3 regions of the Paenibacillus paludis genome follow, and region 2 is predicted to be linked to each of the others. Evidence: predicted binding sites of a transcription regulator. Region 2 holds the regulator's gene; each other region holds the start of a gene.
What was found. The regulator LexA, encoded in region 2, represses DNA repair genes until DNA is damaged. The targets are predictions, from matches to a motif close to CGAACATATGTTCG.
Positions count from the first base shown of each region.

Region 1: addB (helicase-exonuclease AddAB subunit AddB) is a predicted target of LexA. The motif match lies at 2,538-2,551, and genes of this name have one in related genera.
Region 3: ACAN56_RS09905 (YhjD family protein) is a predicted target of LexA. The motif match lies at 2,913-2,926, and genes of this name have one in related genera.

Region 1 covers NZ_JBGJZP010000006.1:172,479-179,632, forward strand. The annotation lists gene ACAN56_RS13600 (Na/Pi cotransporter family protein) at 1-755, opposite strand, end outside; gene ACAN56_RS13605 (class I SAM-dependent rRNA methyltransferase) at 854-2,254, shown strand; gene addB (helicase-exonuclease AddAB subunit AddB) at 2,657-6,178, shown strand; gene ACAN56_RS13615 (UvrD-helicase domain-containing protein) at 6,175-7,154, shown strand, end outside.
Region 2 covers NZ_JBGJZP010000001.1:540,023-547,176, reverse strand. The annotation lists gene ACAN56_RS02390 (sensor histidine kinase) at 1-677, opposite strand, end outside; gene ACAN56_RS02385 (response regulator transcription factor) at 674-1,351, opposite strand; gene ACAN56_RS02380 (hypothetical protein) at 1,921-2,661, opposite strand; gene ACAN56_RS02375 (TetR/AcrR family transcriptional regulator) at 2,902-3,453, shown strand; gene ACAN56_RS02370 (DMT family transporter) at 3,454-3,831, shown strand; gene ACAN56_RS02365 (L,D-transpeptidase) at 4,248-4,586, opposite strand; gene lexA (transcriptional repressor LexA) at 4,762-5,388, opposite strand; gene ACAN56_RS02355 (LysM peptidoglycan-binding domain-containing protein) at 5,682-6,095, shown strand; gene ACAN56_RS02350 (DUF896 domain-containing protein) at 6,206-6,415, shown strand; gene ACAN56_RS02345 (hypothetical protein) at 6,466-6,993, shown strand; gene ACAN56_RS02340 (HAD family hydrolase) at 7,029-7,154, shown strand, end outside.
Region 3 covers NZ_JBGJZP010000004.1:241,893-249,046, reverse strand. The annotation lists gene ACAN56_RS09910 (collagen-binding domain-containing protein) at 1-2,149, opposite strand, end outside; cyclic di-GMP riboswitch class I at 2,233-2,322, opposite strand; gene ACAN56_RS09905 (YhjD family protein) at 2,947-3,360, shown strand; gene ACAN56_RS09900 (ASCH domain-containing protein) at 3,765-4,187, opposite strand; gene ACAN56_RS09895 (copper amine oxidase N-terminal domain-containing protein) at 4,539-5,444, shown strand; gene ACAN56_RS09890 (phosphatidylinositol kinase) at 5,566-5,853, shown strand; gene ACAN56_RS09885 (hypothetical protein) at 6,144-6,575, shown strand; gene ACAN56_RS09880 (DUF3888 domain-containing protein) at 6,601-6,864, shown strand.

The DNA.
Region 1 (7,154 bases), on a different contig from region 2:
CCGCCGATTGCGGCAATTACGGCGGTGACACAGGTGCCGACATTTGCGCCAAGCACGATGGCGATGCCCAGCTCCGGCGGCATCACGCCGGTGGAAGCCAGGCCCATCGCCATCCCGATGACCGCCGCGCTGCTGTGCAGCATTGCGGTCAGACAGGCTCCGGCGGCAAGCCCCCAGAGAGCGCTTGTGGCAGCATGGCCAAGAAACCAGTGGAACAGTCCGCTGGCTTGCAGCGCGGGGCTGATCGACTGCATGACGGCGATGCCCCACAGGACAAGCGCGAAGCCGGCCACCGCGAGGCTGATGAACTGAAGCGGCCCGGAGAATTTACGGCAGGCTCCCGCTGCCCGCCAGGAGTAGGGCGGCAGTTCGCCGATCATGACTGCCACGGCCCAGACGCAGAGCGAGGCAGCCAGCAGCGGCGTGGCCATCGTGCTGATCTGCAGTCCAATCAGCTCGGTGGTTAAGCAGGTGCCAATGTTGCTGCCGAGAATGATGCCCAGGGTCCGGGCATACGTAAGCAGGCCGGCATTAACCATGCCGATGGTCAGCACCGTGACGGCAGTACTGCTCTGCAGCAGTGCCGACAGCAGGCTGCTGGCTATGAGGCCTTTTACTGGCGTAGATGTGGCCTTATGCAGGCCTCGGGATAGCAGGGGTCCAGCAAGCCGCGACAGCGCGGCTTCCATAAGCTTCATGCCGGCAAGAAAGATAACTAGACCATATATAATAGGGAACAGCAGGTCACGGATCATAAGGACAGGCTCCTTTGAACGGGGGTTGTACACCAATATATGAAAGCATTGCAGTGGACATGTATGAAATCATTAACACGAACAGGGAGTTGAAGTCATTGGCATCGGTTATTCTGGAACGAAACCGCAAGAAAAGACTGGAGCAGGGTCATCCGTGGGTCTACGCCAGCGAGGTGGCCTCGGTGGATGGAGATCCGCAGGCAGGCGGATTGGTGGATGTGCTAAATCACCAGGGGCGTTTTTTGGGTGCAGGTTATTATAATCCGGCTTCGCAAATCCGGGTGAGAATTCTCTCCCAGAGTCCGCTGGCCGTCATGGATACGGCCTTTTTCGCGGAACGGTTCTCAAGCTGCCTGCAGCATCGGGAACGTTTTCTGCCGGGAGCAGACGCGTACCGGCTTGTGTACGGCGAAGCTGATTTTCTGCCCGGCCTGATTGTTGACCGTTTCGGCGAGATTCTTGTCGTTCAGCTCTTGACGCTGGGCATGGATCTGCACCGCGCCGAGATTGTGGAGGCACTGGTGCAAGTGATGAATCCACGCGGGATTTATGAGCGCAGTGATGTTAGTGTCCGGGAGCTGGAGGGTTTGGAGCAAAGAACCGGAGTGCTCTACGGGGAATGTCCGCGCCACATTACTGTAAGCGAGAACGGTCTGAAGGTAATCGTGGACATCGAGCAAGGCCAGAAGACGGGCTACTTTTTCGACCAGCGGGAGAATAGAGCTTCCATCGCTCCGCTGATCAAAGGCTGGGGCGGCCGCAGCGGAATTACGCTGCAGGAGATCGAGACGGATGAAGGTCTGGTTCAGACCCTGCCGGTGAACAAAAGCGGCAAGCCGGTTACTTTCCCGTATTGGGACGGTGCGACAGTGCTGGAATGCTTCGCGCATACGGGCAGCTTCACACTGCATGCCTGCAAATACGGAGCCAAAAAGGTTACCTGCCTCGACGTATCCGCCCACGCGATCGAAAGCGCCAAGGCCAATGTGGAACTGAACGGATTCACAGACCGTGTGGAATTTGTGGTGGATGATGCTTTTGCTTTTCTGCGCAATCAGGTTAAAGGGCTGGAAGAGCGGACGGAGCGGGCAACCGGTGCAGGAGAGGCTAAGACAGGAGCCAAGCCAGCGGCTAAGGCCGATACGGCGAAGCCGATGACCGCTGGCGGCGGACGCACATGGGATGTCGTCATTCTGGATCCGCCGGCGTTTGCCAAAACCAAAAGCGCTGTTGCCGGTGCCTGCCGTGGTTACAAGGATATTAACCTGCACGGCATGAAGCTGGTCAATGAGGGCGGTTATTTGGTGACGGCAAGCTGCTCCTACCACATGCAGCCGCAACTGTTCCTGGATACCATTGCTGAAGCAGCGAAGGATGCCGGTAAGGTCCTGAGACTGATTGAATGGCGGGCCGCGGGGAAAGACCACCCGCAAATTCTCGGTGTTGACGAAGGGCATTATCTGAAATTTGCCATTTTCGAAGTGCGCAGCAAGAAATAACGAACCTGGCCCCTAGGCCGGCTCTGCGGGAGTCTCTGTAAAGAGGCTCTTTTTTTCGTTTTTCATTGATAATCATTCTGGCGTTCTCTTCTGAAGAAGAGGCGGCCCGGTGGCTGGAACTGCTGCAGATGAAGAAAGGGGAGGGCAGCAGGAAGTGAAGCTGGACCATGCTTATTTGTGAATATTACCGTGAATGATCAAGAGACTGCCGCAGCTTAAAAACGCGGCAGTCTCTTTGTGCTGTACATGCGGATATCCATCCGCTGAAACTTGAAAACAATGGCAAACGTATGTTCCGTTTGGAAGAGATATGCTATAATGTTGGGACGGATTCATCAACTGGGTTTAGAAATTTGATACCGGTTGTATTCATAGATTTGGCCACGGAAGGAGTCTACTGCAATGACGGTAAACTTTTTGATAGGCCGCTCGGGCAGCGGCAAGACAACAAGAATATGGGAAACGGTATCCTCAAAGCTGGAGTCTGAGCCGCTGGGCGCACCGATCATTGTACTTGTTCCGGAGCAGGGCTCGTTCGGGGCGGAGAGAGGCCTGCTGGCAGCAGGCAGCGTGAATGGCAGCATCCGGGCCCAGACCTTGAGCTTCTCGCGGCTTGCATTCCGGGTGAAGCAGGAGACCGGGGGCAGCGCCAGTCTGCCCATCAGCGAAGAAGGCAAAAAAATGCTGATATACAAGATCATCAACCGCCGCAAGGAAGAACTGAAGCTGTTCGGCGCTTCAAGCGACAGACCGGGCTTTGTGGAACGGCTCAGCGCACTGCATACCGAGCTGAAACGTTGCTGCCTGGGTGCTTCCGATCTGGAAGGACAGCTGGCAAGAATGCGCGAGGCCATAGGAAGCAGTCCGATTCTGGCCGGCAAGCTGGATGATCTGCATATCGTATTCAGCGAGTTGGAGCAGGAAATGTCACAGCTGTATATAGATCAGGAAGACCGGCTGGCTGAACTGGCGGAGCATATTGCGGATTCCTCTTACATAAGAGAAGCCGAGATCTGGGTAGACGGGTTCCATGGTTTTACCCCGCAGGAATTTATGGTGCTGCGCGAGCTGATGCAGCATGCATCAAGGGTGACAGTGGCCCTTACGCTTGACCGGATTTATCCAACGGGGCTGCAGCCGCATGAACTGGAGTTGTTTCACCCCTCCGCAGTTACGTATATCAAGCTGCGCGGGATGGCCGAAGAGCTGGGCCTTGAGGTCTGGGACGAGCTGCTGGCGCCGCCTGTGCTTCCGCGTTTCGCCGGAAGTCCGGCCTTGGCCCACCTGGAGCGCGGATTTCACCGCCGCAGCCGCTGGAGCGGCGATATCGGGCAGGCTGCGGAAGCCATCACGATCAGCGCTGCAGTCTCGCATAGAACAGAGGTCGAGGGCGCGCTGCGTGAAATGATCAGGCTGGCCCGGGATGAAGGGGCGGAGTACGGCGAGATGGCTGTATTCATGCGCAACATTTCAGATTATGAGCAGCTGATTACCCCGTTGTTTCAAGACTATATCGTCCCGTTCTTCCTGGACCAGAAAGTTAATGAGCTGCATCATCCGCTGGTGGAATTTGTACGGTCTGCACTTGATGTAGTGCGCCGCCGCTGGCGGTATGAGGATGTGTTCCGCTGTGTGAAGACCGAGCTTCTGCTTCCGCTTGACGGCAGTATTACCCGCGAGGATATGGACGCGCTGGAGAATTATGTGCTGGCCTGCGGCATCCATGGATACCGCTGGACCGACGGACGTTCCTGGAAGGGAATCCCCAGTCTTTCGCTGGAAGGCAGCCGGATTGTGGATGAGGAGCTGCTTCTGAAAATGGAGCGGTGCCGGGAGTGCATTACCGGTCCGCTGTATGCTTTTGAGAAAAGAATCAAGAAGAGCCGCAGCGGTCTGGAGCTATGTACAGCGGTGTACCTGCTGCTCCGGGAGTCGGATACCGCCCGGAAGCTGGAGAAGCTGAGCAGAGAGGCGCTTGAGCTGGGACAGCCGGAACGTGCGCGGGAACACAGCCAGCTATGGGATGCAGTGCTCGATTTGCTGGATCAGATCGCGGAAATGATGGGATCGGAGAGAATGGAATTCGAGCTGTTTGCCGGGGTGCTGGAGACCGGACTCAGCGAGCTTAAGATGGGTTTGGTTCCGCCTGCCTTGGATCAGGTGCTGGTCGGAAGCATGGACCGGACGAGGGTTTCAGGTGTGAAATATGCTTTCCTGCTGGGATTCAACGAAGGGGTTGTCCCTGCACAGTTCAAAGAGGACGGCATCCTGTCTGAGGGAGAACGGCTGCTGCTGGAGAACAGCGGAATGGAGCTGGCTCCGGGATCCTCGCGCAAGCTGCTCGATGAGCGCTTCCTGATCTATGGCGCGCTGACAACGGCCAGCACCAGACTGTGGATCAGCTATGCCACAGCCGATGATGAGGGCAAAGCGCTGCTGCCTTCGGAAATCATCCGCCAGCTGCATGGCATGTTCCCGGATGCTTTGCAAGAACGGTCCCTTTCCGGGTTCCCCGCAGCGGTATCTCCTGACGAAGCCGATGCAGGTGAAGCTTTGCATCTGGGCTTTGTGGGGCATCCCGGACAAAGTCTGCGCATGCTGATTATGCAGCTGCGCCAGTGGCGGCAGGGAGTGGAAATCCCCGGACTGTGGTGGGATGTCTATAACTGGTTCGCGGAGGATGAGCATTGGAGTCCGAAGCTGCAGCAGCTGCTGGGTTCGCTGTTCTACCGCAATGACGGCATTCCGCTCAAGCGGGAGACCAGCCTCCGTCTATACGGAGGCAGAACACTGCGCGGCAGCGTGTCGCGTATGGAGAAGTTTGTTGCCTGCTCCTTCTCCCATTTTGCTTCATACGGCTTAAGTCTGAAAGAACGCCAGCTCTATAAGCTGCAGGCGCCGGACATTGGACAGCTCTTCCATGCCGCGCTAAGCGATATGGCCAAGCGGCTGCAGGAGCAGGGCCGCGGCTGGGGGAGCTTGACGGCTGAGGAATGCCGCCGGGAAGCCGGAGAGACAGTAGACAGGCTGTCGCCGCTCCTGCAGGGCGAAATTCTGATGAGCAGCAAACGCTACGGATACATTTCCCGCAAACTGAAGAATATTGTCGGCCGCGCTTCCGTGATCCTCGGCGAGCATGCCCGCCGGGGCAGCTTCGAGCCGGTGGGGCTGGAGCTGGACTTTGGCCCGGGTAAAGATCTCCCGCCGCTGAGAATTACATTGCCTAACGGCTGTGTAATGGAGGTGGTGGGCCGGATTGACCGTGTCGATATGGCCGAAGGAGAGCATGGAGTTCTGTTGCGGGTTATTGACTATAAATCAAGCCAGAAGGATCTTAAGCTGCATGAGGTGTACTATGGGCTGTCGCTGCAGATGCTGACTTATCTCGATGTGCTGCTCACCTATTCGGAGCAGTGGCTGGGCAAGGCTGCGCTTCCGGCAGGAACCCTGTATTTCCATGTGCATGATCCGCTGCTTTCGTCGCCAAACGGGTTGAACCGTGAGCAGGCGGAGCAGGAGCTTCTGAAACGGTTCAAAATGAAGGGTCTGCTGACTGCGGACCGTGAGGTCGTTTCACTGATGGATACTACGCTTGATAAAGGGCATTCCTCAATTGTGCCGGTAGCGCTGAAGAGCGACGGCAGCTTTTACAGCAGCGCCTCTGTAGCCACGCCTGAGCAGTGGGGGCATTTGCTGTCCTCGGTGCGGAGCAATATTTCCGATATCGGGACGCGGATTACGGAAGGCGATGTGGCGATCCAGCCATACCGGATTCAGCAGGAAACGGCCTGCACGTTCTGTTCCTTCCGGCCGGTATGCCAGTTTGACGAGGCTGTGGAGGGCAATGGCTATAACAATCTTGCCAAGCCGGGCAAAGACGTGATCTGGGATCTGCTGTCCCATAAAGGAGGAGAGAAGCCGTGAGTATTAGAGCTGAAATAGAGGCCAAGCCGGAAGGCAGCCTGTGGAGCGATGATCAATGGCGCGCTATTGCCGAGAGCGGCGAAGATATTCTGGTTGCGGCAGCGGCAGGCTCTGGCAAAACAGCCGTACTGGTCGAGCGGATCATCCGCAAGATCAGCAACGAGGAGAACGGCTTCAGCGTGGACCGGCTGCTGGTGGCCACCTTCACGAAGGCGGCAGCCTCCGAGATGCGGCAGCGGATCCGCGAGGCACTGGAGCGGAAGCTGGAGGAGCAAGAGGGTGCGGAAGAGGGCGGAGCAGCGGGCAATGACTACTTGCGCCGCCAGCTTGCCTTGCTGGGAAGAGCTTCGATCACGACCCTGCACTCCTTCTGCCTCGAAGTTATCCGGCGTTATTACCAGCAGATCCCCATTGACCCCGGATTTCGGATTCTGAATGAGCATGAGGCGGAGATGATGCGCCAAGAGCTGCTGGAGGAGCTGCTGGAAGAGAAATACGGTGAGGTCTCTGAAGACGGAGAAGATGGCATTTTCGTAAAGCTTGCAGACTGGTTTAGCGGCGAGCGTACCGATGATGCGGTGCATGCGCTGGTCCAGCGGCTGCATGATTTTGCCCGCAGCCATCCCTGGCCGGCACAGTGGCTGAGGGATACTGCGGCTGATTTCTCGCTGCCGGACACGGAAGCTCTGAGCCGCACGGCTTGGGTGCAGAGTATTCTTGCCGAGGCGAAGCTTACGCTGGACGGCGCGGCCAGCCAGCTTATTCAGGGGCATGAAATCGCCTTGCAGCCCGGCGGTCCGGCTCCCTATGCGGAGAATCTGACTGCGGATCTGGAAATGGTCCGGGCGCTGCAGGATGATCTGCTAAATAAACCCTGGGCAGAGCTCTATAATATATTCATAGAGATATCCTTTGGCAAGCTTAAGGCTTGCAAGAAGGATGCAACCGATCCCGGACTGCAGGAGACGGTCAAGGA
Region 2 (7,154 bases):
TCTACACTAATGGCAATGCTTCCGTTGGTTTTTGTATACTTCACAGCATTATCCAAGATATTGTAGACAGCTTCGACCGTCCATTTTAGATCGAACCAAGCCAGCGCTGCTGTACATTTTCTAACAACCGTGATTTCTTTACCGTTCGCCTTTGGCATAATTTGCTCCAACGCAGCATCCATCAGCTCTTGGACGGAGCCTTGCTTTGGGATTAGCTTGATAATCCCCGTTTCCAGGCGTGATGTCTTCATCAAGGCGTGGATCAGGAAATGAAGCTTCTCAGCTTGTGTTGACAGGGCCTTTACACAAGTAGAACCATCTTGAGGTAATTCGTATTCACTGAGAATTTGAGAATATAGTAAGATATTCGAGATAGGTGTTTTCGTTTGATGCGCAATATCGGATATGAGTTCGCTTATTTTATTCTTTTCCGCAAGTAAATTTTTAGAAGATACAGAACAAAGCGCTAGAAAATGGGCGAGCTTTGCTTCTAACGCAGATATAACGGATTCGTCAAAAACCTTCTCTGAAAAATTGCCGTCAATCGCAGTATCAATCATATTCTCAAATGTTTTTATTGTTTTGTCGATGTTTTTGCGGTATAGCATAATCGCAGCAGCTGCTGATATAAGTGCAGTAACGGCAATTCCAATACATATATAGTTCAAGATTGTCATTTTATAGCCCATGTATAACCGATCCCATAGACGGTTTTGATATAACAAGGAGCGGAGGGGTTCTCTTCGAGTTTATCACGCAGCCTTTTTATCGTCACAGACAGGGCATTTTCACCTACATATTCAGCTCCATCTGTCCAGATGCTGTCCACCAGACGATCGCGGGAAACGGTAATCCCCCGATTGTCAATCAAGATACGAAGTAGCCTTTGCTCGGTTTTGCTAAGCTCGACCGGATTACCATTGTTCAAAAATTTCATCTTATCAAATGAAAAGTAGAAATCGTCAACTTGAATGGTGTCGGGGTGCGGGTGTCTGGCTTTTTTTAGTTGAACTCCTACTCTGGCCCTTAATACCATAAGACTAAAAGGCTTAGTGATATAATCATCGGCACCCAGCTCAAAGCCAGTGACAATATCCGTTTCCAGATCATGAACAGTTAGAACGATGACTGGCATCGTTGTTGATTTGCGTATGTAAGTTAAAAGATCCAGCCCGCTTCCATCCGGCAAATTAACATCTAGAATTACTAAATCAAAGGCAGTAGTTTTTAATTGTTCTTTTGCAGAGGTAATGTCATGCTTTTGCATGATGGTTATATGTGGCCCTTTGAGTGCAATGACAATACCATCGCTCAAGGCGATATCATCCTCAACTATTAATATGTTATTCATTATTTTTACTCCGATCCTGTCAGTTTACTTAGCGCGATAACTAAAAAAATGTTTAGCCGGGTGTTATTAATCTACGCATTAACATCTCCCAAGAAAAGTATAAAGCAGATCTGGTAGGAGATGATGAAATGGCAGAAACATAGGGTGGGATTGATGGCCTTAATTGGTGTCTGGTAACTAATGTTTTTGATAATAATATAACACTTGGAGAATTGTTTGTAGAAACAGCACCACTGGGTGTGCAAAACTATCAATTGATCATTGAGAAAATAGTTCACCATCCTTTGACGAACAATACCCCGTCAGTGATTATAATGACGGGGTATTGATGTCTATGGTTTAAGTTTTTCCCAGACAAGTGCCGCAAGTAAATATGGATTTTATGGAGCAAATGAAACATTTTGCACAATATATCGAATTACGAAGAACGCAATAATGAACAGGGAGGCGAATCCAAGTAAAAAGGAAACGATAGCTTTATCTGAACGCGTGAGTTTACTCATTGCGATCACTCCTAGTTAATATTTAGTAGATTATACAATTAATCGGTGTACATCACAAACTCCTTGTTAATTTACTTGGACGAACTGCTCAACGAATTGTTGCCGTTCTCTTTTGTTGAAGTGTGGCTTGCTAACTTTCTCTCTCCATATTTCATTGGAAGCCAGTGTACTGAAGTCCACGTTATAAAATCGCTCGATTTCTCCTTGCGTGAGAGCTACGGAATAGATTTTCCCATCGTATGGAATCACCATGTCAATCGAAGCAGCTCCGGGGAATTGCGCGAATAATCGGCTTGTTTCTTCCATAAGCAGTTTGTTTATTTGGTCGCCTGTAGAAAAGTAATCGATGTAATCTTCTTTTGTAATGCCGGAGGTTGGGTTCGCTTCTTTATATGCTTGGTAGGTCTCAAAAAAAGTAACCGTTATATTGTCTGTCCCGACGTTTACATCTTTTATAAAAGTTTTACCTGTAAGATTGGCAGTGTAAGCCAGCACCTCATCAGCAGATAAAGGTACTTGATCAGCAGACGTTGCTTGAGTGGGGTTGACAGTTCGTTCGGCTGAGGGTGAAGGGGGTGGGGCAGTTGTAGGTTCTGCTGTAGCCTTAGACGTTGGTTCTGTTGCTGGAGATGGACTTGATTCAGTGGTTGGCTTGGCAGTAACCATCGGTGTTGCTAGCGCCGTAATCGAAGCAGTAGGATCATCTGACTTGTCCTCGTTCCCGGTGGTTACCAACCCTATGATGCCGGCGGCTATTAAAACCACCCAGAACCACCAGATTTTATAGAATGGTTTGTTCTTTTTCATCTTTTTCCTCCCGCCTGTAAGGGTGAATTCCTGTATAACTTTAGGATAGCCCATTCATTCACCTTACATAAGTGATCTTCAAACTATATATGGTATTTATTACCCGTTTTGTGGGCATTGCAAGCGTATGGCGTATTCTCTTTATTTTATTTTCTGCTTGCGGAAAAGCCAGGTTATTTATACTTATATTGGTTTGACAAAAAACCGTCCAGACGGTACAGTTGAAATCGGGGTGATAAGGTGACTATACATAACAACAGCTCCAAGAAAAAAATGATTTTGCAAGCGGCCTCCTCCATTGTTCGTGATCAAGGGGTGGAACACTTAACTCTGGAAGCTGTGGCCAAAGCGGCTAACGTTAGCAAAGGCGGTTTACTGTATCACTTTCCTAACAAGGAGCAACTGGTTTCCGGTATGGTGGATGAGCTGACCCGAAACTTTACGGAAGATGTTCAGAGCCGTGTAGAGCATGACCAGCAACAAGCTGGTAAATGGAGCAGGGCATACATTGAATCTACTTTTTATGGTTTTGGAGAAGGCAGTGACATGAACTCGGTGCTGGCAGCAGCTTTATTTACGAATCCCGGCTTGTTGACAAACATGCAGGAGAAATATGCTGAATGGCAACATAATTTTGAAAATGACGGTGTGGATCCACTGTGGGCAACCATTGCCCGACTGGCGACCGACGGACTCTGGTTTGCGGAAAAGTTTGGACTGGCACCGCCAGATCTGGAGTTAAAAGAACGCATTTACAAAGAATTGATGGACGGAGTAAAGGAGGAGAAGTAAGTGCCGTATCTGTTTTTGGCGATATCCATTGCCAGCGAACTTGTAGGAACTTCGATGCTCAAAGCATCGCAAGGATTCACCAAAATAATCCCTGTAATCGTAATGCTGATTAGTTTCATTTGCTCGTTCTTCTTTTTGTCGTTGTCATTGAAGACTATTCCATTAAATACGGCCTATGCAATTTGGTCTGGAATCGGAGCGGTAGCTACAGTTCTGATCTCAGTACTGATCTGGAAAGAAAAAATAAATACAGGCAGCGTAATAGGAATAACCTTAATCGTCATTGGTGTGATTGTGCTGAATTTGCTGGGACCTGGACATGGTTCTTCTGATGAGGCTGCCGAAACACAACAAACCAGCCTTTCCGATAGAGCCTAAGCCGAAGCTGTTGAAATAAAGATCATATACAATTTGTTCCATACAACAGTATGATGACGAAATAACTGTACCCTGCCAGAACGGTGGGGTATTTTCATATTCAAGAATAGAGGGGAGTGAGTGAAAGTTGTCTGTGCATCGAGGGAATTTTTTCATTAATGGAATTGGCGTATTTAGCGTATTGATGTGGCTCATATCGGTTGTAGCTTGTATTTACGCATTCGTACTGTTGGTTAAACTTGCCCGGAGAGGAATAATAGCCTTGGATTTGTACATATATGCTAAAAATCGTGAAATACGCGACCGGTATGAATCAGCAGACAGGAAGGACCAATATTAAGCACAATGAAAAACACCCTCGATCATTTTTTTGTGATCCTTTGGGTGTTTTTGCTTTTTGTCTGACCACCATACTGTTACTCCCTTATTGTAACCCGTGTTCCAATAGGCACGATTGCTGCAAGGGCCAGCACATCCTCATTGTACATGCGGATACAGCCATGGGAGACCATATGTCCGATGGAAGAAGGGTCATTCGTTCCATGAATGCCGTAATGTGGTTTGGATAGACCCATCCAGAATGCACCGAAGGGTCCGCCAGGCTTGGGCTGTTTGTTAATGATAGTGTATTCTCCCGCCGGTGAAACGGTAAGCATGGTGCCAATACCGACAGGGAACCCTCGGGTAACGATGTTATTGTCAAGCAAATATAGCATGCGCTGCGACAGATCAACAATAATCCGATAATTAGGCATAGGTTCAGCACTCCTTTGATATCAGAATATGTGCGGAGTGCTGTTGCTGTTCAAAGGAAATGTTATATGAGATAAATAGAACAAATGTTCGCAATGAGTAAAATGACCATTTGAAAAGGGGAAAGGGCTGCTTCACTTGAAAAAGCGAAGCAGCCCTTAAATATGAACAAAAATATTAATGGATATCGCGGAAGAGACCGATAACTCGTCCCAAAATCGTAACGCGGTTAAGACGGAGGGGTTCATAAGCCGGATTCTCCGGCTGTAGACGAATGTGGTCACGTTCTTTGTAGAATGTCTTGACGGTAGCTTCGTCTTCTTCAGTCATGGCAACGACGATATCGCCATTGTCAGCAGTCTGCTGCTGGCGGACGATTACGTAGTCACCATTCATAATGCCTGCTTCCACCATGCTGTCACCGAGAACGGAGAGCATAAATACCTTGTTGTCCCCCACATAGTGGGAAGGTAGTGGGAAGTAATCTTCGATATTCTCCGTTGCGGTAATCGGCACCCCGGCGGTGACCTTACCTACGACAGGAATACGGGTAACCGTCTGTACGAATTGATGTACATTCTCGGAATCTTCCTGGCCGAGCAGCTCAATTGCACGCGGTTTCGTAGGGTCGCGGCGGATAAGGCCTTTCTTCTCAAGCCGGTCCAGATGGCCGTGCACTGTGGAGCTTGAGGCCAAGCCTACAGCTTCACCGATTTCCCGGACGGACGGAGGATAACCCTTGCTACGGACTTCGTTACGTATAAATTCCAGGATCGCCAGTTGACGACTCGAAATCTTTGACATCGGAATCAACCCCATATAGTATGTTTGGGAAAATTATAACATAGAACTTCCGTTCGTACAAACATAAGTTCTAACAATCTGAGATTAGTAGTGGAAATAGTAGCTTTTTACCATATTAGTATCTAATAACGGCTTGGAAATGGCGGGAAAAGGCAAAGCCGGTGCTGGAAACTGGCACATTTATGGATACGGAAAAAAAGCGAACAATTGTTCTAAAAAATCTATTGATCAAAACACATGTTCGTGTTATATTATTTCCGAAAGTAAGAACGAGTGTTTGGAGGACGATAACAATGTTAAAATACAGTACATACCGCAGCATCTACGAAGAGGCCGGTGAAGTTGAATCTACTAGAGGACAATCTGCTTCTAATCATATGAATGAAATGAAACAATCCGCCGCCGCTTTATTTGCAGCGATCTTAGGATTATGCCGTAAAGAATATCTCGTGAAGCTTGTGCTGGTCTTTATGCTTGTTGTATCCGGATTTACAGTTGTTGGTAATGTTTTTGCAAGTTCAGCATCATTAGTGAAGCAGGAAAAGCGGGTAGTAGTTGAACGCGGAGACACGCTCTGGAGTATCGCCCTTAAGAACAAACCAGCGGGTATGAAGACGGTCGTATATATAGAAGGAATTAAAAAAACAAGCGGTTTGAAGAACGGGAACATTCAGGCCGGAGATATACTGACATTGCCTGTGTATTAACTTCATCATAAGCAGTATAGACTGACGTAAAGAGCTTTCAGGGGGTAGACCTTGACAAGCTCTTTTTCTCATGGCAAAGTTAGAATGAATTTATAGGGGAGGGGAAAGCATTGAATATTGACGAATTGGTCGCACGCATCAATGAACTGGCACGCAAACAGAAGAATGGCGGCCTGAGTGAAGAGGAATTGGCTGAACGGGCCAAGCTCCGTGAGATTTATCTGGGCAACATCCGCAGCAACTTCCGGGCCCAGCTCGACACCATTGAAATCGTGGATAATGATGAGCATGAACAAGGCAACAAGGGACTCAAACATTAGTCCAGTGTGTCTTTTTCATAGATATTACAGGATGACTAGGGGGAACTGACATGGCCCGTTCTTGGGAAAGAATGGTTCAACGCAACACACAGCAGGTTAACAAGCAAAGAAAGAAGCAGGGCAAGGATTCCATTTATGCTTCTTCGTCAAAATCAGCTGCGAAAAACAGTGATATCTTTAAGGGCCGTAACATTGCATTTCCAGTTGTTCTAATGCTGCTTGGAATTATGTTCTGGGTGGTAGGCTCGATCGACGAGGCCAGAGGCAGCGGCATCCTTGCCAATTGGCTGGGCGTCGTTCTTTACTTTGCGCTGGCGGCACTTCTATTCTTCCGGCGTCCGTATCTGAAGGTTGAGCGCAACAGAGTGTCTACGATTAAGTATAACCGTGAACGCTGGCTGCAGGCGGGAGATATTGAGAAGATCACATTGTCCCGTGGAGTGGTTGTGCTTAAATATAAGGGCAAGCGCAAACAGTGGATTTTCTCCAAGCTGATTAACCGTTATAACACTGAGGCCATGGGTGTACGCCTGGAGGAGTTCGGCAAAGCCAATAACATCGAAGTAGTACACGAGTAGGAAGATATAACAGCATAGGGAGAGGGAGAAATCTAATGCCAATTACCGCCGTACTATTTGATCTTGACGATACATTGCTCTGGGATGAACGGAGTGTTGAAGAAGCCTTCCGCAATGCATGTGAAGCTGCAGGTGACTCCATTGATCCTAAAGAGCTTGAA
Region 3 (7,154 bases), on a different contig from region 2:
GTGTTGGCGTCGGCGTTGGTGTCGCCGTCGCTGTTGGTGTCGGCGTTGGCGTTGCCGTCGCCGTTGGTGTCGGTGTCGCCGTCGGTGTTGGCGTTGGTACCGGCGTTGGTGTCTCCGTCGGTGTTGGTGTAGGCGTTGGTACCGGCGTTGGCGTTGGCGTCGGTGTCGCCGTCGGTGTTGGTGTCGGCGTTGGTACCGGCGTTGGCGTTGGCGTCGCCGTCGGTGTTGGCACCGGTGTCGGCACCGGTGTTGGTGTCGGCGTCGGCGTCGCCGTTGGCGTTGCTGTCGGTGTCACCGTCGGTGTTGGCGTCGACGTCGGTGTTGGCGTCGCCGTTGGTGTCGGTGTCGGCGTTGGTGTCGGTGTCGGCGTTGGTGTCGCCGTCGGTGTTGGCGTCGCCGTCGGTATCGGCGTCGGTGTTGGCGTCGCCGTCGGTATCGGCGTTGGTGTCGGTGTCGCCGTCGGTATCGGCGTTGGTGTCGGTGTCGCCGTCGCCGTCGCCGTCGGTGTTGGCGTCGCCGTCGGTGTTGGTGTTGGTGTTGGTGTTGGTGTTGGTGTCGGTGTTGGTGTCGGTATCGGCGTCGGTGTTGGCGTCGGTATCGGCGTTGGTGTTGGTGTTGGTGTCGGTATCGGCGTCGGTGTTGGCGTCGCCGTCGGTATCGGCGTTGGTGTCGGTGTCGCCGTCGCCGTCGCCGTCGGTGTTGGCGTCGCCGTCGGTGTTGGTGTTGGTGTTGGTGTTGGTGTTGGTGTCGGTGTTGGTGTCGGTATCGGCGTCGGTGTTGGCGTCGGTATCGGCGTTGGTGTTGGTGTTGGTGTCGGTATCGGCGTCGGTGTTGGCGTCGCCGTCGGTATCGGCGTTGGTGTCGGTGTCGCCGTCGCCGTCGCCGTCGGTGTTGGCGTCGCCGTCGGTGTTGGTGTTGGTGTTGGTGTTGGTGTTGGTGTCGGTGTTGGTGTCGGTATCGGCGTCGGTGTTGGCGTCGGTATCGGCGTTGGTGTTGGTGTTGGTGTCGGTATCGGCGTCGGTGTTGGCGTCGCCGTCGGTATCGGCGTTGGTGTCGGTGTCGCCGTCGCCGTCGCCGTCGGTGTTGGCGTCGCCGTCGGTGTTGGTGTTGGTGTTGGTGTTGGTGTTGGTGTCGGTGTTGGTGTCGGTATCGGCGTCGGTGTTGGCGTCGGTATCGGCGTTGGTGTTGGTGTTGGTGTCGGTATCGGCGTCGGTGTTGGCGTCGCCGTCGGTATCGGCGTTGGTGTCGGTGTCGCCGTCGGTATCGGCGTCGGTGTTGGTGTTGGTGTCGGTGTTGGTGTCGGCCCGACTGGCGGCACCGTTCCCTCAAAGGTATGATGATGCATCTGAATATAACCGCTGAATCCTTTTGCAATAAGGGTACCATGCAGCTCAGCTCGGCTGAATGCCACAAAGGCATGAGGCGCTAACATGGTGCCTTCAATGGTTGTGTTGCCATTTGCTACAGAAGAAGCTTCGTAGAAGTTGAACAGCACATTGTGAGGTTTGCCGTTCCACATTTGAAAATCCGGAATGACGACCTTATTCCCGCTTACATTGATAATTACCGTGGCATTTCCTGCAATGTTGAACTGGAGACCGTTGGTAACCGCCAAATCCGCAGCAGTCAAATGAATGACATTAAAGGAATCCGGAGCGTTAATCGTCATTTCCCCTCCATCTCTGACAAAGGGCTGCGTTTGTTTCAGAGCAGCGAGTTCACTCGAACGCTGAATCAAAAATTGCTCCTCAGCTTGAAAATCGATCGGATGGTCCTGCCGCGTACCTCCTTTAAGATCAGCTCCTGAACTTTTCATGCTGCCTCCATACACAGAGGTGCCATAAACTGTTCCATTTGAAAAGTCGATGTCTTTGCCGGCGATAAGCACATCTCCGCCCACAGCATCCTTGGATACTCCATATCCCTGAAGAGTAATATTCCCTGCAGCAGCAAGCCGTCCGTGAATCTGGTCATTGCTTTGCGAGAAATCTCCAAAGATAAAGGCATTGAAATTCCCGGCGACTCCCAGCACCGGTGTTGGGGTGTACGGCATACTTGCCGCCGCCTCTGCATTGATCCCCGGATGAAGCATATTGCCGATGGTTAAAATCCCCGTCAGAATCAAGGCTAATGATTTTTTCTTCAACAACGATATGCACCTCCTATGTAACTATTCTATGAATGCACAGATTAGCCCGTAACAACAAAAAGACCGCCAAGAAGGGTTAGCTTCATGGCGGCCGGACGATCATGGCACCTTTAGAGTGCTGTAGATTCCTGACTTTGCGTCCCGCTCTTTCGAACGGTTTGCGATTATACATGAGAAGTTGGTAACAGTTGTATTCTATGTAGTCTATGACTTTTGTTACTTTCGGACTAGAATCAGTCTATCTCTTCACCCCTCCGTTTGTCAATCTATTCCTTATTTTTTTTGATAGATTCTCTTAAAAAGTCCTCAATCCCGCATCACATAAGGGTTTCGTTGTATTTACCGATCATATAAAACAAATTTTCAATATTAAAAATTAGTATATTCGAACCACTTTTCAACTTATGTCGAAACGGCAAAAAAACTGTCGCCAGCTCTTGGCAGCAGTTTTTAGTCATTGTCAATTTTACACAAGTCAGCGGGCAACAGCCGGACTTAGAATTTGTATATTTTATAACAGCTGAACCCAGCCGATCATGGACATCCATAGTGGAACACTTAGAAACAACCCGAACAACAACCCGCGGCGGAGACTTCCCTCATAATTCATCACAATTCTCCTTATCAATGAGCTTTATTTTTCAATATTTATTATTTCAATTTTAATATAAAATAATTCTTATAATTATTTTGTGAATTATGTCACATTGTTTCAGTTGTTTAGAAATTCCATTGATTAATTTTTGAATAATCGGTTAAAATACGAATATACGTTCTTATTAGAGGTGATTGAATTTATGCATAGAGCGGAGAGTAACGATAATACACTGGTCAAATCCTATATATTGCTTCCGCTGATTTTATCAGCCTTTGAACGGGATTCAGCCATTATGTCGACACAACTGCGGACCCCCGCCCCATACATGGATGTTCTCCGTACTGCTGCGAATGCGGCTACTGCCGATCTGAGGGATGTGCGCGCCGAAATGAGGAAACGCGGAGTTAAGGTCTATGAACAGCAGCGGCTCCAGGTCGGCATCGAGGCCAAATTTATATGCCGGGGATATCATGAACGGATGCTGCTGCTGGATGACGTCATCGCTGCACAGGCCGCTATCCATATGCGCAAATACCTGGGACTCGATATCTCCGGCTACCACAGCTATGAGGAACAGTACAAAAACAAATCCGGCCCTCAAGCAAGCCTATAGCCTTTGGTGCGTTGAAGAATAAAAACAGGCCTCGCCATGGGAGTCGGCAAGACCTGTAAAGTACCCGCTATAGATTACATTAAAACCTTCCAATAACCCAATGTGCCGAAAATAACTACCAGCGCCACGGGATATAGAATTCTCCGGCTTACCTTATCCTTAAACGTAAGAAATAAACATAACATGCAAAGCCACGCAATAAGAAGACTGCCCATTTCCTATGCATACGCTCCTTCCTGAACACCTGATTGGCTCCGGCAGAGATAAGATACACAAAGCCCTATATTTAAAAAGATACCCGGACAGCATCCCATTCATACCTATATTTCACCGAACCGCCGGTACTGTCATAACATTTTCCGTCTATCCAGTTAGACTTGCCGGTCTGAAATTCCATAAGCGCTTCACCGCTTTCTTTGCAGAACAGGATGCTCCCAGAAGCCCAGTCGGCCTTTGGCCGGAATGTTGTCCTCAAGCGGAGTGACCCCCGTCAGTTCCCAGGCAAACCGTCCCTCCCTATAATCTCCAAAGATATATTCGCTGCCGTAGGGCCAGCCTTCTTCAGCCATACCAGCTGTAACTTCATAACAGTTTATCAGCGATCCTGTCGCTACAATCGCTCCGGCAGGCAAATTGTCCGCTGTAAGACCATGACGGGCGAGCACCGATCGGAAAGGCTCCCGTAAGCATACTGCCTTATCAATCTTCAAACCGGCATGAATGGCGATTTCACCCCGGTAAGCCGTTCTCCAGGAACGGGTCTCGAATGATTTTTCACCAAGAGCAACGAGCGTCGCCCAAGGCTGCCGTATAGTCAGGCATCGCATAACATTCTGCCCCCTCTCTGCAACAAAGGAAAGGCGCAGCCCACCGGGAATCCGGAAAACCGCGCCGCATATAGTTTTTTTGAGATGCTGGTGAAGGAAATTGCCCCCGGCTTAAGCATTATGAGCGTAACCCACACCTATCTGTAAGGTTCAATTAGGTTCTGTATGATCTTTGCGGCGCTTCACTACTCATTATAAGGTTCAATAAGGTTTTGTAAAGTTCCTCTCGACGGTAGAAGAAATGTTAGATGGCTGGCTGCCTACTCCAAGGTTAAGGCCCCGGCTTCACTTGGTGCTGCAACTTTTTCCAAATCAGCAAGTCTAACTAAAAAAAGAAAAGGATGGATCAACTTGAAAAAAACATTATTTTTGTTTTTTACTGTATTGTTTATCTTTTCAATCGGCGGTACAGCGAATGCTGCTAACCCCCTAAAACTAAATGTAAACGGGGCGGTACAGGATGAGTTACCTTCTCCTTTGGTCAGGAAGAACGTGAGTTATGTTCCTATTCGCACTGCGCAGTCTTTGGGTTATAAGGTGACCTGGAACAGCAGATCCAAAACGGTTTTGGTTGTTGACCCGCATACTTCGGACACATTGAGCCTTGCCGTCGGCAGCGGTGCTGCGAGGATAAATGAGAAAAAACTAGAATTAGATACGCCGCCTTTTGTTGAAAAAAACACCGTTTATGTCCCGTTACGGTTCATGAGCGGAAGTTTCGGAACGCTTGTTCATTGGGATTCGAAGAATAACGGTATTGTGATTATTTCTCCAAATCCGGAGATTCAGAAAGAATTGAACAGCGGCGATCTGGCTAAAGCAAGGTTAGCCGTCATTGGTTTGCCGCGGGTTCAATTTTACTATTCCACTGTGCATCCGGAAGGCCCTATGACTAGTTTTATTTACACTGAAAATGACTATTCTAAGTGGTATTTCCTACACAGCGATAGCATTTATTATTACGAGTTGAAGAATGGATACATGAGCCTTGTTTGGGAAGGTCAGATGTCGGCTAAGACTCAGGAAAACTCATCTAGTCCTTTGGCCAAATTTTTGGGTACAGGCATAGATACCCTCTGGGGGGAGCAACCAAAATTAACGTCCAGGCTCATCTACTTTGAAGATAGAATATTCCCTTATGATGAAGGAGAATATGGAATTATTGGTGCGGATGGGTCGGTAGAGTTCTCTCATAAGGTTGTAAACCCTAAACAATTGAGTGACATTATCGTTAATTTCAAAGAAGAAAATCAATGAACATTCCCTCCTTAAGAATGTAATACATCAAATAATAATTAATGGGCATTCGCCGTCAACAATGTAGGTTATAGTCCATAGACTGTTGTCAGGATGTATTTATCTGAGGAGGTATTATTTTATGGAAGCAAATAATTATCAACAAGTCGCTTGGAGTTGCATGAATAAGTACGTTGGTGTAACTACTACGGATGGTCAGTCTCATGATGGGTTTATTGCCCATGTAGACCAGGATTTCGTTACTCTTGCTATTCCCACAAACGAGATGTTTCAGGGTATGCCCGCGCAAAACTCTACCTACAGACAATTCGGTTTCCATCCAGGTTTTTTCCCCAGACGCCGCTTTATCCAGAGACGGATCCCTTTTGGCGCCATTACTGCTTTGTTCTTACTCCCGTTTTTTATTTGATGACAGGAGGGAGGGAATTCCCCTCCCTTCGCCTTTGCCAGCCCCTCAAAATAACTGCCGCTGTATAACCGCTATCCCCCGCTGTGCAATTTCTACATATTGGCCCACTCTGGAATCCGTTTACTCATTCATCCTGACCGCCATAATCCCGCAGTTCCCAATGAGACAAGCTAGTGAAGGATGTATTACAACTCTTGGCGGCCAGCCGTCTCTAAATGATTGCCTCCCTGCGGACGAACTCTTCGGAATAGCTGCATACCATATCTCAAAAACTATGGGAGGCTAGATATATGACACGTTTACTCGATGCTCGGACTTCTCAAAACGCTAGCATTGCCGGCAGCATGAATGGCGCAGGATTGACAGCAAACCAAAATGTATTAATTGGCCAGATTGGATTAACCACTGCCGGATCTCAGGGCCCTATTAGGGTACAGTTCAATGGCGTCGCAACTTTTTTTGTGTTTTCAGGAGGATTTATCACGTTAAACCTGTTTGTGGTTAGGGGGAGTGCAGCTACCGATCCCATAGTTGCTTCAAACCGGCTTCAGTTAAATCCCGGTGCAACAACACCTACTAATTTGTTCCCGCTTTACTTAATAGGCTCTGACTACAATCCCGCTCCAGCAGATGAGATCATCTATTCCTTATTTGTGAACAGCACTGTAAACGTTAACCGTGTCGGACCTGAAAGTTTTAATGGGTGTGCTTATTCAGACTAGCGCTTAGCTCTTGAAGAAATTCTCAATGGTCACTTTACTGATGTGTAGCCTCTTACTGGAACCTGGCGTCAGCGCCGATCCGGAAGAGAAGGAACAGTTATGCAAAGACACTCTACTTACTGCACTAAACCCAGCGATCCAAAATGCAGTAAACGGATATTTTGGCTCTCCACGGCAATACGGACTGTATGATGCAGAGATCATAAAAATCGAACGTGTACAAAAGGGCGGGTTCTTGTTCAACGTAACTGTCAAGGTCAAAACTTTTGTGGGTCCGCATGGTGATTGATTACCAACACAAGGATCAAAGATAAAAATCAACCAGGTACCCACTGATCCAGAGCCTCTTGCTCTGGGCTGGTGGGATGAGGACATTCAAGGCCGGAGTGGATACCCTCACAAAGGATCATTCTGAATTCCCCAAGAACCCATTCGACTGTTCGTGATCTCTATAACTGGAGTATTATTTAATCATTCAGAATAAGCGGGGCATACAAGATGAAAAAAATATGACTATTGTATTCATGATTTGTGTAGTAGCTCTAACTTCATCATGTACGATTGTAGAGGACGCAAGAG